Regions from separate parts of the Methylobacterium currus genome, predicted to be linked through region 2. Evidence: predicted binding sites of a transcription regulator. Region 2 holds the regulator's gene; each other region holds the start of a gene.
The links. The regulator PhoB, encoded in region 2, activates phosphate uptake and scavenging genes when phosphate is short. The targets are predictions, from matches to a motif close to TGTCATNNANCTGTCAT.
Positions count from the first base shown of each region.

Region 1: DA075_RS12110 (esterase-like activity of phytase family protein) is a predicted target of PhoB. The motif match lies at 1,846-1,862, and genes of this name have one in related genera.
Region 3: DA075_RS03680 (CorA family divalent cation transporter) is a predicted target of PhoB. The motif match lies at 2,510-2,526, and genes of this name have one in related genera.

Region 1 is NZ_CP028843.1:2,549,855-2,554,522, reverse strand. It holds gene DA075_RS12125 (sensor histidine kinase) at 1-890, opposite strand, end outside; gene DA075_RS12120 (Rdx family protein) at 959-1,264, opposite strand; gene crcB (fluoride efflux transporter CrcB) at 1,331-1,702, opposite strand; gene DA075_RS12110 (esterase-like activity of phytase family protein) at 1,907-4,405, shown strand; gene DA075_RS12105 (P1 family peptidase) at 4,561-4,668, opposite strand, start outside.
Region 2 is NZ_CP028843.1:2,846,108-2,850,775, forward strand. It holds gene pstA (phosphate ABC transporter permease PstA) at 1-618, shown strand, start outside; gene pstB (phosphate ABC transporter ATP-binding protein PstB) at 647-1,459, shown strand; gene phoU (phosphate signaling complex protein PhoU) at 1,540-2,259, shown strand; gene phoB (phosphate regulon transcriptional regulator PhoB) at 2,330-3,031, shown strand; gene DA075_RS13310 (hypothetical protein) at 3,382-3,594, opposite strand; gene DA075_RS13315 (DUF305 domain-containing protein) at 3,776-4,021, shown strand; gene DA075_RS13320 (DUF3750 domain-containing protein) at 4,085-4,668, opposite strand, start outside.
Region 3 is NZ_CP028843.1:804,486-809,153, forward strand. It holds gene DA075_RS03670 (sigma-54-dependent transcriptional regulator) at 1-317, opposite strand, end outside; gene DA075_RS03675 (M3 family oligoendopeptidase) at 614-2,482, shown strand; gene DA075_RS03680 (CorA family divalent cation transporter) at 2,611-3,657, shown strand; gene DA075_RS03685 (DMT family transporter) at 3,661-4,572, opposite strand; gene DA075_RS03690 (alpha/beta hydrolase) at 4,605-4,668, opposite strand, start outside.

The DNA of each region.
Region 1 (4,668 bases), 300 kb from region 2:
AGCGCCAGGAGCCCGAACCCCCCGAAGGCCAGGACCCAGGTGCGCAGGGGCGCCTCGACCTGCTGCCGGGGGATGCTGGCGCCCACGGTCCAGCCCGCCGCCTTCGCGGTGGTCTCGACGTAGAGGACCGGCCGCCGGCGCCGGTCGATCCCCTCCCAGATGTCCGCGGCGCCGGTCGGGTGGCCGCGCAACGCCGCCTGCATCGGCTGGCCGGCGAGGCTGGCATGGTCCTCCGAGCGGGCGAGCAGGAGGCCGCTGCGGTCGACGACCGCGGTGGTCCAGCCCGGCGCGAGGTCCTGGACCAGGATCTGGTGAAGCCGGTCCACCGGCACCGTGACGCTGAGCACGTAGGCCGGCGCCCCGTCGATCGTCACCGGCACCGCCACGTCGTAGGTCGGCGGCTGCCCGGGCGCGCCGGCGCGGACGCCGCCGATCACCGGCTGCTTCGTCGCCAGCACCGCGGCATCCTCGGGATGCGGGTCCTGCGGCAGCGGCGCGCCGGGGGGCAGGGCGGTGTTGACGAGCTGGGTCCCGTCCCGCCGGCGCAGCGAGAGGCGAAGGCCCGTCGTCTCCGTCACGGCCCGGGCCTGGGTCTCGAACCCGCCGAGGGTGTCCTGACCAAATCCGGCCTGACGCAAGCGCGGCGAGGCCGAGAGGGTCTGCAGCACCGAGACCAGCCCGGCCATGTCCCGGTCGATGCTGAGCGCGATGCCGCGCACGCTCTCGCGGGCATCCTGCTGGAAGCGGACCCGCTCCAGGGCGGCGTAGCGGCCGAGCAGCACGGCGGTGAAGATCAGGCCCGGCCCGATCAGGGCGATCGCCAGGGCGACGAGGTAGACCTGCGTCGACAGCCCGTCCCGCCGCAGGGCGTTGAGCCGGCGGCGGATCATGGCGTGGTCCTCATGACTCTGTCCTGGAGGCCCTGGCGGCGCGCGGGCGGCGCGGCATGGTCAAGGCGTCAGGCCCTGTCGATGTGGCCGAGGTCGCGGCCGGGCTCGATCCGGTCACGCACCCGCTGTTTGAGGGTCTTGATGTCGGGAAATCCCCCGTCGCGCTTGCGCTCCCAGATCAGGGCATCGCCGCAGGTGATCGCGAAGGCGCCGCCGGTCCCGGGGATCAGCGCCACCTCTCCGAGGGCGTCGCGGAACGTGGAGAGCAGCTCCTGCGCCATCCAGCCGGCCCGCAGCAGCCAGTTGCACTGGGTGCAGTAGGTGATGGCGATGCGGGGCTTCTCGGCCTCTGGACGGGGGACGGTGTCGCTCATCTTGGGAAGGACTCCGCCTGCGATCCCCCCGCTTGTCAACCCGCGCAGGATGCGACGGCGCCCGCCTCACGCGAGCTGGCGCAGCACCAGGAGGCTCACCGCGACGCCCGCGATGCCGGCCGCCACCGAGACCGCGACATAGGCCAGCGCCGCCGCGTGCGCGCCACGCTCCCAGAGCAGGAAGGCCTCGAGCGAGAAGGTCGAGAAGGTGGTGAAGCCGCCGAGGATGCCGGTGGTGAGGAAGAGCCGCAGGGCCTGCGGCCCCCCGCCCCGGGCGGCGAACCAGCCGGTGAGCACCCCCATCATGACCGAGCCGGCGATGTTGATCAGCATCGTGCCGAACGGGAAGCTGCTGCCCGCCCGCGCCGCCCAGAGATTGACGCCGTGGCGCAGCGCCCCGCCGAGGCCGGCGCCGAGAAAGACCACCAGGTAGCTCACCGGTCCGTCGCCTCCGTTGATCGGGCGAGGCGACCGCCTCGCGGGAGGCTTCTGCCACGGCCGGCCGCGCAGGGCGAGGCCGTCGGCGCAACCGTGGCCCGCACGCCGCACCGGGTTCCGTTCGGTGCCGATCGGCCACACTCCGTCACGCGACTGTCACCGACCCGCCCCATCGCTGCCGCGAAGTCAGCTCGGGGGCGAATCGTGACCACCATCTCCATCCGCGCCGCTCTCGCGGCGGGCAGCCTGATCGCGGGCGCGGGCCTCGCGCAAGGCCAGTCGATCGAGGCGCGGGTGCCGAACCTGCAGCCCATCGACGGTCCCGTCTCGGTGAATGCCGGCGGCACCACCCTCGTCAACCAGGGTCTCCAGGGCGTCGCCCGGCTGCCGGCCACCACCCGGGACTTCCTCGGCGATTCCCTCGGCTCGTTCTCGTCGCTCGCCGTCGACCTCGCGACCTGGCGGCGCACCGGCGACACCTATGCGGGCACGCTCTACACGCTGCCCGACCGCGGCTACAACAACCCGGACGGCGGCCTGTTCAGCGATTATGCGGGCCGGCTCAACCGGTTCACCTTGCGCTTCACGCCCTATACCGGCGCCGCCGCCCTGCCGCAGGCGACGAGTTCGCAGAGCCAGATCACCCTGACGCCGGATGGCGGCATCGTGCTCACCGACGCCAAGGGCCAGCGCTTCAGCGGCCTCGATCCGGCGGCCGGCACCACCCGCCAGCTCGGCGCCGTGCTGCCGTCGGCCGCCGCCGGCCCGAGCGCCGGGCGGATCAGCCTCGATGCCGAGGGCCTGGCCCGGCGCCTCGACGGCTCGTTCTACGTCAGCGATGAGTACGGCCCGAACATCTACTACTTCAACCGCAGCGGCCAGCTGCAGGGCCTGATCGGCATCCCGGCGGCGCTCCAGCCGGTGACGAACGGCCAGCTCAACTTCAACTCGCTCACCCCGCCCGATACGGGCCGGCGCAACAACCAGGGCCTCGAGGCGCTGGCGCTGACGCCGGACGGGCGCGGCCTCGTCGCCATCCTGCAGAGCGCGACGCTCCAGGATTCCGGCCCGAACCAGCAGCAGCGGGCCAATACCCGCATCCTCTACTACGACGTTTCCGGCAGCCCGACCCCCTCGGCCCCGAGCCGCGAATACGTGCTGCAGCTGCCGGTCTACAACCAGAACGGCAATGGCGGGGCGCCGAACCGCACCGCGGCCCAGAGCGAGATGCTGGCGCTCAACGACACCCAGTTCCTGGTCCTGTCGCGCGATTCGAACGGGCTCGGCACCGGCAACACCACGCCGATCGTCTACAAGAGCGTGCTCCTCGTCGACACGGCAGGGGCCACCAACATCGCCGGCGGCCCCTATGACGGCACGACGCCGATCTCGCCGAACGGCACGTTGCGGGCTGGCCTCACCCCGGTAAAGACCACCGAGGTCGTCGACATCCTCAACCCGGTGCAGCTCAACCGCTTCGGGATGAACCTCACCACCAACCCGGCGAGCCAGACCACCCTGCCGGAGAAGATCGAGGCGATGGGCCTCGTGCCGGTCCTGAGCGAGCGGGCGCCCAACGACTACTTCCTGCTCGTCGGCAACGACAACGACTTCCTGACCCGCCAGGGCGCCATCAACGGCCAGCCCTACGATGCCGGCATCAACAACGACAACATCCTGCTCGCCTACCGGCTGACCCTGCCGACCTACGTCGATCCGCTCTCGCTCGCCGTGATGAAGGCGACGGCGCCGACGGTGCTGCAGGGTCTCGGCGCCGGCGCCGTCGGCGTCGCGGCGTCCGCGACCCGCAGCATGCAGGACCACCTCTCGGCGCTGCGCCGCAGCGCCGGCTTGGCCAGCCAGGGAGCCTGGGGCACGTCCGGCCCGGCGCTCTGGGTCGGGGGCGATGTCGTCTTCGCCGACCAGCCGCGCAACGGCGGCCTGTCCCTCGACCGCACCATCGCGCAAGGCTCGGCCGGCTTCGACCTGCCGCTCACCGGCCCGTGGCGGGCCGGCCTCGCGGTCGGCGGGGGCGGCGGCTCGCTCTCGCGGCCGCAGGGCTTCCGCCAGGACCAGAGCGCCTTCACGGTCGCGGCCTATGGCGGCTATTACGGCCCGACCTTCTACGCGCAGGGCATCGTCGGCGGCGCGCCGATCATCGACCTCTCCGGTCTGCGCCGTCCGGCCGCCTACGGCCTGACGGCCGACGCCAAGACCTCCGCCACCGCGCTGGCGCTGGACGGCGAGACCGGCCTGATCCTCGACCGCGACGCGTTCCGCCTGATGCCCTTCGCGGGCCTGAGCCACTACTCGGCGCGCGTCAGCGGCTTCACCGAGACGGGGGCTGCGGGCAACAACGTGGCGTATGGCGGGATTACGGTGCTCCAGACCACCGCCCGCTTCGGCGCCGAGCTCGCCTATACGGGGTTCGGCGGCATCGTCCCCTCGGTGCGGGTGGCCTACAATCTCGGCCTCGGGCCGCGGCAGAGCGCCGGCCTGTTCCGCCTCGCCAGCGTCCAGAACCCGCTTGCCGCCGCCACGGCCGCGATCCCGTTCCTGAAGTCCGACTTCGTCACCGCCGGCTTCGGCCTCCAGGGCAGCCTGACCGAGCAGCTCGGCTGGCGCGTGGATTACCAGGCGGCGATCGGCACCCGGGCCGGGGTGGCCCACGGGGTCACGGCGGGGCTGCGGTACCAGTTCTGAGGGGGAAGTGGTGGGCGTCCGGCAGCGGGTGCCCGCCCTTCGGCATCGCGAACCCGGCCCTTTCCCGGATCTCTTCCCGCTTCGCTTCAGTCGTGCAGGCCCGTTTCGGGCCGGGACGGGGAGGGCGTAGGATCGGGCGACGAGCGCATCCCTCCTTACCCCCCGAACCGGTCCCGCCACGCGGCCTGCGCGCCCGCCACCGGCAGGGCGCGCGCGTGGTAGACCCCGAGCGCCACCGCCCGCGCCAGCACCCGCGCCGCGGC
Region 2 (4,668 bases):
GGCATCGCGGTGGCCACGCCCGTCGGCGTGCTGGCCGGGACCTACCTCGCCGAGTACGGCCGCACCTCGAAGCTCGCCGACATGATCCGCTTCCTCAACGACATCCTGCTCTCGGCGCCCTCGATCCTGATCGGCCTGTTCGTCTACACCCTGATGGTGCGGCCGATGGGCGGCTATTCGGGCTGGGCCGGCGGCGTGGCGCTCGCCATCATCGCGACGCCGGTGATCGTGCGCACCACCGAGGACATGCTGCGCCTGGTGCCCGGCACCCTGCGCGAGGCCGGCGCGGCGCTCGGCGCCCCGTTGTCGATCGTGATCCGCAGCGTCACCTGGCGGGCGGCGCAGTCCGGCATCGTCACCGGCGTGCTCCTCGCGCTCGCCCGCATCGCCGGCGAGACCGCGCCGCTGCTCTTCACCGCGCTCAACAACAATTCCTGGTTCAGCCCCAACCTGATGGGCGGCGTCGCGAACCTGCCGGTGATGATCTACCAGTTCGCGTTGTCTCCTTACGAGAACTGGCGCCAGCTGGCCTGGGCCGGCGCGCTCCTCATCACCGTCACCATCCTGGGCCTGTCGATCGTGGCCCGCCTCGTCCTGAGCGGCCCGAAGGGGCGCTGACCGTCATACCCTGCTTGGAGACAACCCGATGAGCGCCACCGCCACCGCCGTGCCGGTCGTGGGCCAGAGCACGGCCGACGAGTCCGCCCCGATCCGCCTCGCCGTCAAGGACCTGAGCTTCTACTACGGCGACTTCAAGGGGTTGAAGAACATCAACCTCAACTTCCTCGACCGCCAGGTCACGGCGCTGATCGGGCCGTCGGGCTGCGGCAAGTCTACCCTGCTGCGGACCTTCAACCGCATCTACAGCCTCTATCCGGACCAGCGCGCCGAGGGGCAGATCCTGCTCGACGGCCGCAACATCCTGGATCCGTCGATCGACCTCAACGAGCTGCGCGCCCGGGTCGGCATGGTGTTCCAGAAGCCGACCCCGTTCCCGATGTCGATCTACGACAACATCGCGTTCGGCATCCGGCTCTACGAGCGCCTCGGCAAGGCCGACCTCGACAACCGCGTCGAGGAGGCCCTGCGCAAGGGCGCGCTGTGGGACGAGGTGAAGGACAAGCTCAAGCAGTCCGGCATGGGCCTGTCCGGCGGCCAGCAGCAGCGCCTCTGCATCGCCCGCACGGTGGCGCAGCGCCCGGAAGTGATCCTGTTCGACGAGCCGACCTCGGCCCTCGACCCGATCTCGACCGGCCGCATCGAGGAGCTGATCGAGCAGCTGCGGACCGAGTTCACCATCGCCATCGTCACCCACAACATGCAGCAGGCGGCGCGCATCTCGCAGTTCACCGCCTTCATGTATCTCGGCGAGCTGATCGAGTTCGGGCCGACCAACCGGCTGTTCATGAACCCGTCGAAGCGCCAGACTCAGGACTACATCACCGGCCGGTTCGGCTGAGACCCGACGCCTCGTTGCGCCGGCCCGGCCCGGGCCGGTGCTGACCGTAAGCTCCACCTCATCGCGGGGAGTCACCCCTCATGTCGAGCCACATCGTCACCTCCTACGATCAGGAGCTGCAGAACCTGCGGCGCAGCATCGCCGAGATGGGCGGCATCGCCGAGAAGATGGTGGCCGATTCCGGCCAGGCGCTCCTGCGCCGCGACGCCGCCCTCGCCCAGGCGGTGATCGCCGTCGACCAGCGCCTCGACGGGCTGCAGCGCGAGATCGAGGAGAAGGCCATCCTCCTCATCGCCAAGCGCCAGCCGATGGCGGTGGACCTGCGCGAGACGATCTCGGCGATCCGCGTCTCGGGCGATCTCGAGCGCATCGGCGACCTCGCCAAGAACGTCGCCAAGCGCGTCGTCGCCATCGCCGACCAGGTCCAGCTGCAGAAAGTCGTCGTCGGCGTGGAGCACATGAACGAGCTGGTCCAGGGCCAGCTCAAGGACGTGCTCGACGCCTACGCCACCCAGGACACCGTCGCCGCCCTCGACGTCTGGGCCCGGGACGGCGGCATCGACGCGCTCTACACCTCGCTGTTCCGCGAGCTCCTGACCTACATGATGGAGGATCCGCGCAACATCACGTTCTGCACGCACCTCCTGTTCTGCGCCAAGAACGTCGAGCGCATCGGCGACCACACCACCAACATCGCCGAGACCATCCACTATCTCGCCACCGGCGAGACGCTGCCGACCGACCGTCCCAAGAACGACGGCTCGAGCTTCGCCACCCTCGATCCCCAGCCGGAGGCCTGACGGGTCGGCCCGCGCCCGGGCTCGACCCCGGCCCGGGCCACCCTCCGGCCCCCTGCCCGAAGTGCCCCGCATGAGTACCCGTATCCTGATCGTCGAGGACGAGGAGGCGCTGACCCTCCTCCTGCGCTACAACCTCGAGGCCGAGGGCTTCGAGGTCGACGCCGTCGCCCGGGGCGACGAGGCGGATATCCGCCTGCGCGAGCAGGTGCCCGACCTCGTCCTCCTCGACTGGATGATGCCGGGCCTGTCCGGCATCGAATTGTGCCGGCGCATCCGCGCCCGCCGCGAGACCGAGCGGCTGCCGGTCATCATGCTGACGGCGCGGGGCGAGGAGGGCGACCGGGTGCGGGGCCTGGCCACCGGCGCCGACGACTACATCGTCAAGCCGTTCTCGGTGCCCGAGCTTCTGGCGCGGGTGCGGGCGCTCCTGCGCCGGTCCAAGCCCGCCCACGTCGCCGACCTCCTGGTCGCCGGCGACATCGAGCTCGACCGGGTCAGCCACCGCGTCCGCCGCGACGGGCGCGAGCTGCATCTCGGCCCGACCGAGTTCAAGCTGCTCGAATTCCTGATGCAGAGCCCAGGAAGGGTCTTCTCGCGCGAGCAGCTTCTCGACGGGGTCTGGGGCCACGACGTCTATATCGACGAGCGCACCGTCGACGTGCATATCGGCCGCCTGCGCAAGGCGATCAACCGCGGCCGCGACGCCGACCCGATCCGCACCGTTCGCGGCTCCGGCTATTCCTTCGACGAGATGTTCGCACACGAGCCGTGAGGGCCAGCTTCGCGGTCGCTTGCGCGGAACCGACGCTTCGGCTGCTCACCGGCCCGGTGACCCGCGCGGGTCGGACGCCGAGCGGATGCCTCGCTCCGATTGGTTCTCCCACCTGCGCCCTCATCCGAGAGCCTGTTCGAGTTGGCCAACCGAACCGATACCCTCCTCGTCATCCCGACGCTCGCCGAAACGCGAGAGCCCGGATCCATGACTGCCGACGGCGCAAGACCGAGCGGAAAGCCTTCCGCCTCTTCCTGAGTCGTCAGCGCTGAGGGATCCCGGCTTTCGCTACGCGGCCCCGGGATGACCGGGAGGGGATGGAAGTGGAGAAAGATCCATCGAACAGGCTCTCAGGCCAGCCGCGGCTCCGGAACCGGGCGCGACCGCAGCACCGGGGCCACGGCGTCCCGCTCGTCCTGATGCGCTTCCCGCGCGGCGAGCGGCAGCTCGACCGGCGGAAACAGGTCCTGCAGCCCGCGCGAGACGCCGGTGAGGACCGGGGCGAACGAGCCGGCAAGCGGGGAAGGGGCCGCGTCGGCCTTGACGAATCGGGAGCTGGACATGGGGCAGTGCGAACCTCGGGGCCAGTCTCAACGCACCGCACCATGGTTTGGTTCACGGCCGGCGTTCCGATGATCCTCGGATCCGCACATCGATGCGAAGGCGCAACGTAGGCCGTCGTGGCGCGCAGGACCCGTCACGGATGGGGTGAGGAAGGACCTCGCGCAGGAGCGATCCGTCACGATGCTCGTCCGGCCCTTCGCAGACGCCACGGTTTGGCGCGCCGCCCTGCCCGGGCTTCTCCGCAGCGCCTTCTCGGCCCTGGTGAGCCGCCACCATGCCGGCGCCGTGCGGATGGTCGATCAGGCCGTGGGCCAGGCCGGCGACCCGTGGGTGCGCCCCCTCTCCCGCACCATCCGCCACCAGCGGCGCGGGGAGACCGGCCTGATCACGGGGCTCCGGGTCTCGCGGCGGCGGCTCGCAACCTGATGCTGCCGAATGGCCAGGTTTCGGGGGGGCGTGCGCGGCCCGGCCGGGCCGTGAGGATCCCGCTCAGCTCCGCGCCGTCGGGGCGATCAGGGTCTCGGTCGCACCGGCCGGATCCATGCCGATGCGGCCCCAGCCCGGCAGCTTCAGGGCCGGGCGGCGCAGGTCGAGTCCCGCCACCGCGCCGAGGATGTTCACCTCGATCCCCTCGACCCAGCCGAGGGTGAGGCCGAGATAGCCGCGGGCCGAGAGCTGCAAACCGGTGCGGCTCGGCGTCCGGGCGATCAGGCGCTCCGAAAAATCCTTGCCGAGGGCCGTCGGTGGCAGCGCCACCGCGAGGTCCGGCACCGCCCGCAGCACGTGGGCCACGAAGGTGTTGGAGTTCGGCCCCGGCCAGGCGCTGTAGCTGCCGGCCTTGGCATACGGATAGGCTGCGACCGCCGCGTGGATGCGCGGCACGGCCCGCGCCGCCGCCTCGCCGTCGAGGGCGAGCACCACCTGCGGCGGGTTGCCGAACCAGCGCGCATCGGCCGCGTAGGCGTCCTTGCGCACCGGCAGGCCCCACCCGACGACGTCGTAGCGGGTGTAGCGCGACGCGCCCGCCTCCTTGACGACGATCCAGGTGTGATGGGCGAAGATGCCCCGCCAGC
Region 3 (4,668 bases), 2.0 Mb from region 2:
TTGACCACGAAATCGACCGCGCCGGCCCGCATGGCGTTGACCACGGCGTCGATCGAGCCGTTCGCCGTCTGGACGATCACCGGCGTGTCGATGCCGGCCTTGCGCAGCTCGGCGAGCACCCCGAGCCCGTCGAGGCCGCCCGGCATCGCGAGGTCGAGCAGCACCACGTCGATGCTGGAATCGGGCGACCGGATGGCGTCGAGCCCGGCGGCTCCGCTCTCGGCCACCACGGCCTCGTATCCGAGGCGCCGCACCATGGCCTCCGCCAGCCGGCGCTGCACGGGATCGTCGTCGACGATGAGGACCGTGGTGGTCATCTGTTCTCCTCGGAGGACCGGCGCCGGGGAGCACCGCCCTGAAAGCCGTCGCGGCGCCCGGCCCCGGCGAGCGGGCTCCCGGCGAATCACGCGGCTGTTTCGTTTCGAGCCGTATGCTGCGTCACAAGCGTAAAGTGGCTCTTAACGCCAACGAGAGGTTACCGGCGGCGGGGCGCCTCGCGCGGCAATCGCCGCGGGCTCGGTTGATCGCGGGCCGGCGGCGGCCGATATGTCCTCGGCATCGTCTGCCAGAGATGGTTCGCCAGCGATCGTCTGGCCTAAAAGGAATATCGTCCATGCCGCTGAGTGCCGCCGCGCCGTCGGACAGCGCCCTGAGCACCGCCCAGGCCACGGCCCGCGCCGTCGATCTCGGGCCGCTGCCGGAATGGGACCTGTCCGACCTTTATGCCGGCCTCGACGACCCGGCCTTCGCCGACGACCTTGCGACAGCCGAGTCCGAGTGCCGGGGCTTCGCCGACAGCTATCGCGGCCGCGTCAGGGACCTGGTGTCCGGCGAGGGCGCGTCCGACGGTCTCGGCACCGCCGTCGCCGCCTACGAGGCGATCGAGGACCGGCTCGGCCGGCTGATGTCCTATGCGGGCCTCGTCTATTCGGGCGACACCACCGACCCGGCGAGGGCGAAGTTCTACGGCGACACCCAGGAGCGGCTGACGAATGCGGCCAGCGACCTCCTGTTCTTCACCCTCGAGCTCAACCGGATCGAGGATGCGCTGATCGACGCGGCCGCGGCCCACCCGCCGCTCGCGCGCTACCGCCCCTGGCTCGAGGATATTCGCCGCGAGAAGCCGCACCAGCTGAGCGACGAGGCGGAGAAGCTCTTCCTCGAGAAGTCGGTGACCGGGCGCGCGGCCTGGAACCGGCTGTTCGACGAGACCATCGCGTCCCTCCGTTTCCCCCTGCGCGGCGAGGAGCTGACGCTGGAGCCGACGCTCAACAAGCTCCAGGATCCCGACGAGACATTGCGCCGGGACGCCGCCGGGGCGCTCAGCACCGTATTCCGGGCGAACCTGCGGGTGTTCACGCTGATCACCAACACGCTCGCCAAGGACAAGGAGATCTCCGACCGCTGGCGCGGCTTCACCGACGTGGCGGATGCCCGCCACCTCGCCAACCGCGTCGAGCGCGACACCGTCGAGGCCCTGGTCGCCGCCGTGCAGGCGGCCTATCCGCGCCTGTCGCACCGCTACTACAAGCTGAAGGCGCGGTGGTTCGGCCGGGACGACCTGGCCTATTGGGACCGCAACGCGCCGCTGCCGAAGGTCGAGCAGCGCACGATCCCCTGGGCCGAGGCGCGCGAGACCGTGCTGTCCGCCTACGGCGCCTTCTCGCCGAAGATGGCCGAGATCGCCCGGCGCTTCTTCGACGGCAGCTGGATCGACGCGCCGGTGCGGCCCGGCAAGGCGCCGGGCGCCTTCGCGCACCCGACCGTGCCCTCGGCCCATCCCTTCGTGCTCGTGAACTACCAGGGCAAGCCGCGGGACGTGATGACGCTCGCCCACGAGCTCGGCCACGGCGTGCACCAGGTGCTGGCGGCGCCGAACGGCGCGCTGATGGCGCCGACGCCGCTGACGCTGGCCGAGACCGCCAGCGTGTTCGGCGAGATGCTGACCTTCCGCCGCGTGCTGGAGGCCACTACCGACCCGGTGCAGCGCCGGGCGATGCTGGCTGCCAAGGTCGAGGACATGATCAACACGGTGGTGCGCCAGATCGCGTTCTACGCCTTCGAACGCAAGGTCCACCTCGCCCGCCGCGAGGGCGAGCTGACCGCCGACAAGGTCAACGCCCTGTGGATGTCGGTGCAGGCAGAGAGCTTGGGGCCGGCGATCCGCCTCGACGAGGGCTACGAGCCGTACTGGGCCTATATCCCGCACTTCATCCACTCGCCGTTCTACGTCTACGCCTACGCCTTCGGCGACTGCCTGGTGAACTCGCTCTACGGCGTCTACCAGCGGGCGAGCGGCGACAAGGCGGCAGAGGAAGCCTTCGTCGAGCGCTACTTCGCGCTGCTCTCGGCCGGCGGCAGCAAGCCCTATGGCGAGTTGCTGGCGCCGTTCGGGCTGGACGCCCGCGACCCGGCCTTCTGGCAGATCGGCCTGTCGATGATCGAGGGGATGATCGCCGAGCTGGAGGCGATGGAGGCGTAGGCCCCGGAGGGTGGCATAGCGCCAAAGCGTCATCGAACCGTCGTAACCGGCCCCTAGCGACGGCGACCGGGTGCGGCGGCGTCCCGGTCGTTCCCCGTTTGGACAAGCGGGGACGCGAAGGACGCCCGATGCCCCCCCTCCTCAGCGACGAACCCGCCCTGCCGGGCCTGATCTGGGCGATGCGGTTCGACGCGGCCGGGCGCGGGCGGCTGGTCGGGCCCGGCGAGGAGATTCCGGCGTTGGGCCGCTTCGGCGAGGGCTTCGTCTGGCTCCACGTCAACCTCAACGACGCGAGGGTGCCGGCCCTGGTGGCGGAGGGGCGGTTCGGCCCGCCCGACCTCGCGGCGGCGGCCTTCGCCAGCGATCCGCACCAGCGGGTCACCGTCGAGGACGGACAGGTCGGCGGCGTCATCGCCGATCTCACCCGGGACGCCGACCTCGCCCGCGACGCCGAGGCGCCTGCCGTACCGGAGCGCCTGCCCGACGCCGCCGGGCGGCTGCATTTCGTGCTCGGGCCGAACTACCTCGTCAGCGGGCGCCGGCACCCGATCGTCGGGCCCGATGCGGTGCGCGAGGCGATCGCCGAGGGGAGGGCGCTGCCAGGGCCGGTGGCACTGCTCGAGACGCTGATCGACCGGGTCGCCGCGGCGATCGGCGCCCGGGGCGCGATCCTGTCCGAGCGCCTCGACGGGATCGAGGACCACATCCTCGACGAGCGCATCCGCGCGGAGACCCGCCAGCTCGGGCCGATCCGCCGCGACGCCGTGCGGCTGCACCGCCAGCTCAACGGCCTGCGGGCGGTGTTCCACCGCCTGGAGGAGGATGGCGAGGACCTGCCGGAGGAGACCCTGGAGGCCGCCGCGCGCATCGCCCAGCGCCTCGACGCGCTGGACCGCGACATGGTGGTGCTGGCCGAGCGCAGCCGGCTCCTGCAGGAAGAGCTCTCCGGCCTGCTCGCCCGCCAGTCGAACCGCCAGCTCCACACCCTGTCGATCCTGACCGCGTTGTTCCTGCCGCCGACCCTGGTCACCGGCCTGTTCGGCATGAACACCAAGAACCTGCCCTTCGCCGACTGGGAGGACGGCTCGACGGCGGCGATCGGAATCGCCGTCCTGTCCGCCGCGGCGGCCTTCCTGTTGATCCGCCGGCTCGGGCTCGGCGGGCAGAGGGGGTGAGGCTCAGCCGAGCTTGCGGCGCCCGGACAGCTCCGCCACCGCGATGCCGCCGAGCACGAGGGCGAGGGCCGAGGCCTCGACGAGGCCGAAGGGCTCGCCCACCAGACCCACCGCCAGGATCGCCCCGAAGGCCGGCACCAGGTTGTTGAACAGGCCGGCGCGGTTCGGGCCGATCGTTTCGACCCCGCGCATATAGGCGAGCTGCGCCACCAGCGACGGCCCGAGCGCCGTGAAGGCGATCAGCGCCCAGCCGGCGGCGCCGGGCCAGAGGATGCGGCCGGCCGCCCACTCGCCGGCGAGCAGCGGCAGCGAGGTCGCCCAGGCCGCCACCGCCATGGCGGCGAAGAAGGCCAGGGCCGGCACCGCCGGCCGCAGGGGCAGGGCGACCGTGTAGCCGGCGTAGAACAGGCAGGCCAGCAGCACCAGGAGGTCGCCGCGGTTGACGTCGAGGGCGCGCAGCCGCGCGAGGTCGCCGTGGCTCGCCACCAGCACCACCCCGGCGAGCGTGATGGCGGCGCCGAGGAACTGGCCGCCCCGCACCGCGACGCCGCGGACGAGGAAGTTCAGGAGCAGCACCAGGACCGGGATCGTGCCCTCGATCAAGGACAGGTTCACGGCGCTCGTCAGCGCCCCCGCCTCGTAGGCCAGCGCGTTGAAGCCGGTATAGCCGAAGCCGCCCATCAGCAGGATCAGCGGCCAATGCGCCAGCAGGGCGCGACGGTGCGCCCATGTCTCGCGCCCGGCCAGGAGCGCGATCGCCGTGAGGGCGATCGACCAGCGCAAGGCGACCAGGGCCTGCGGCGAGACGAGGCCGACGGCGACCTTGCTCGCCACCGCGTTGCCGGCCCAGAGCAGGGTCGCGAAGGCGAGAAGCGCGTAGGCGGTCGCGGCCGAACGGCCGTGCCTCACGCCGATTTCCTCACGCCCGGTTCCTCACGCCCGGTTCCTCACGCCAAGGCCATCAGGAAGCGCTCGATCAGCTCCAGGGCCCGCTGGGTCATGGCGAGGTTG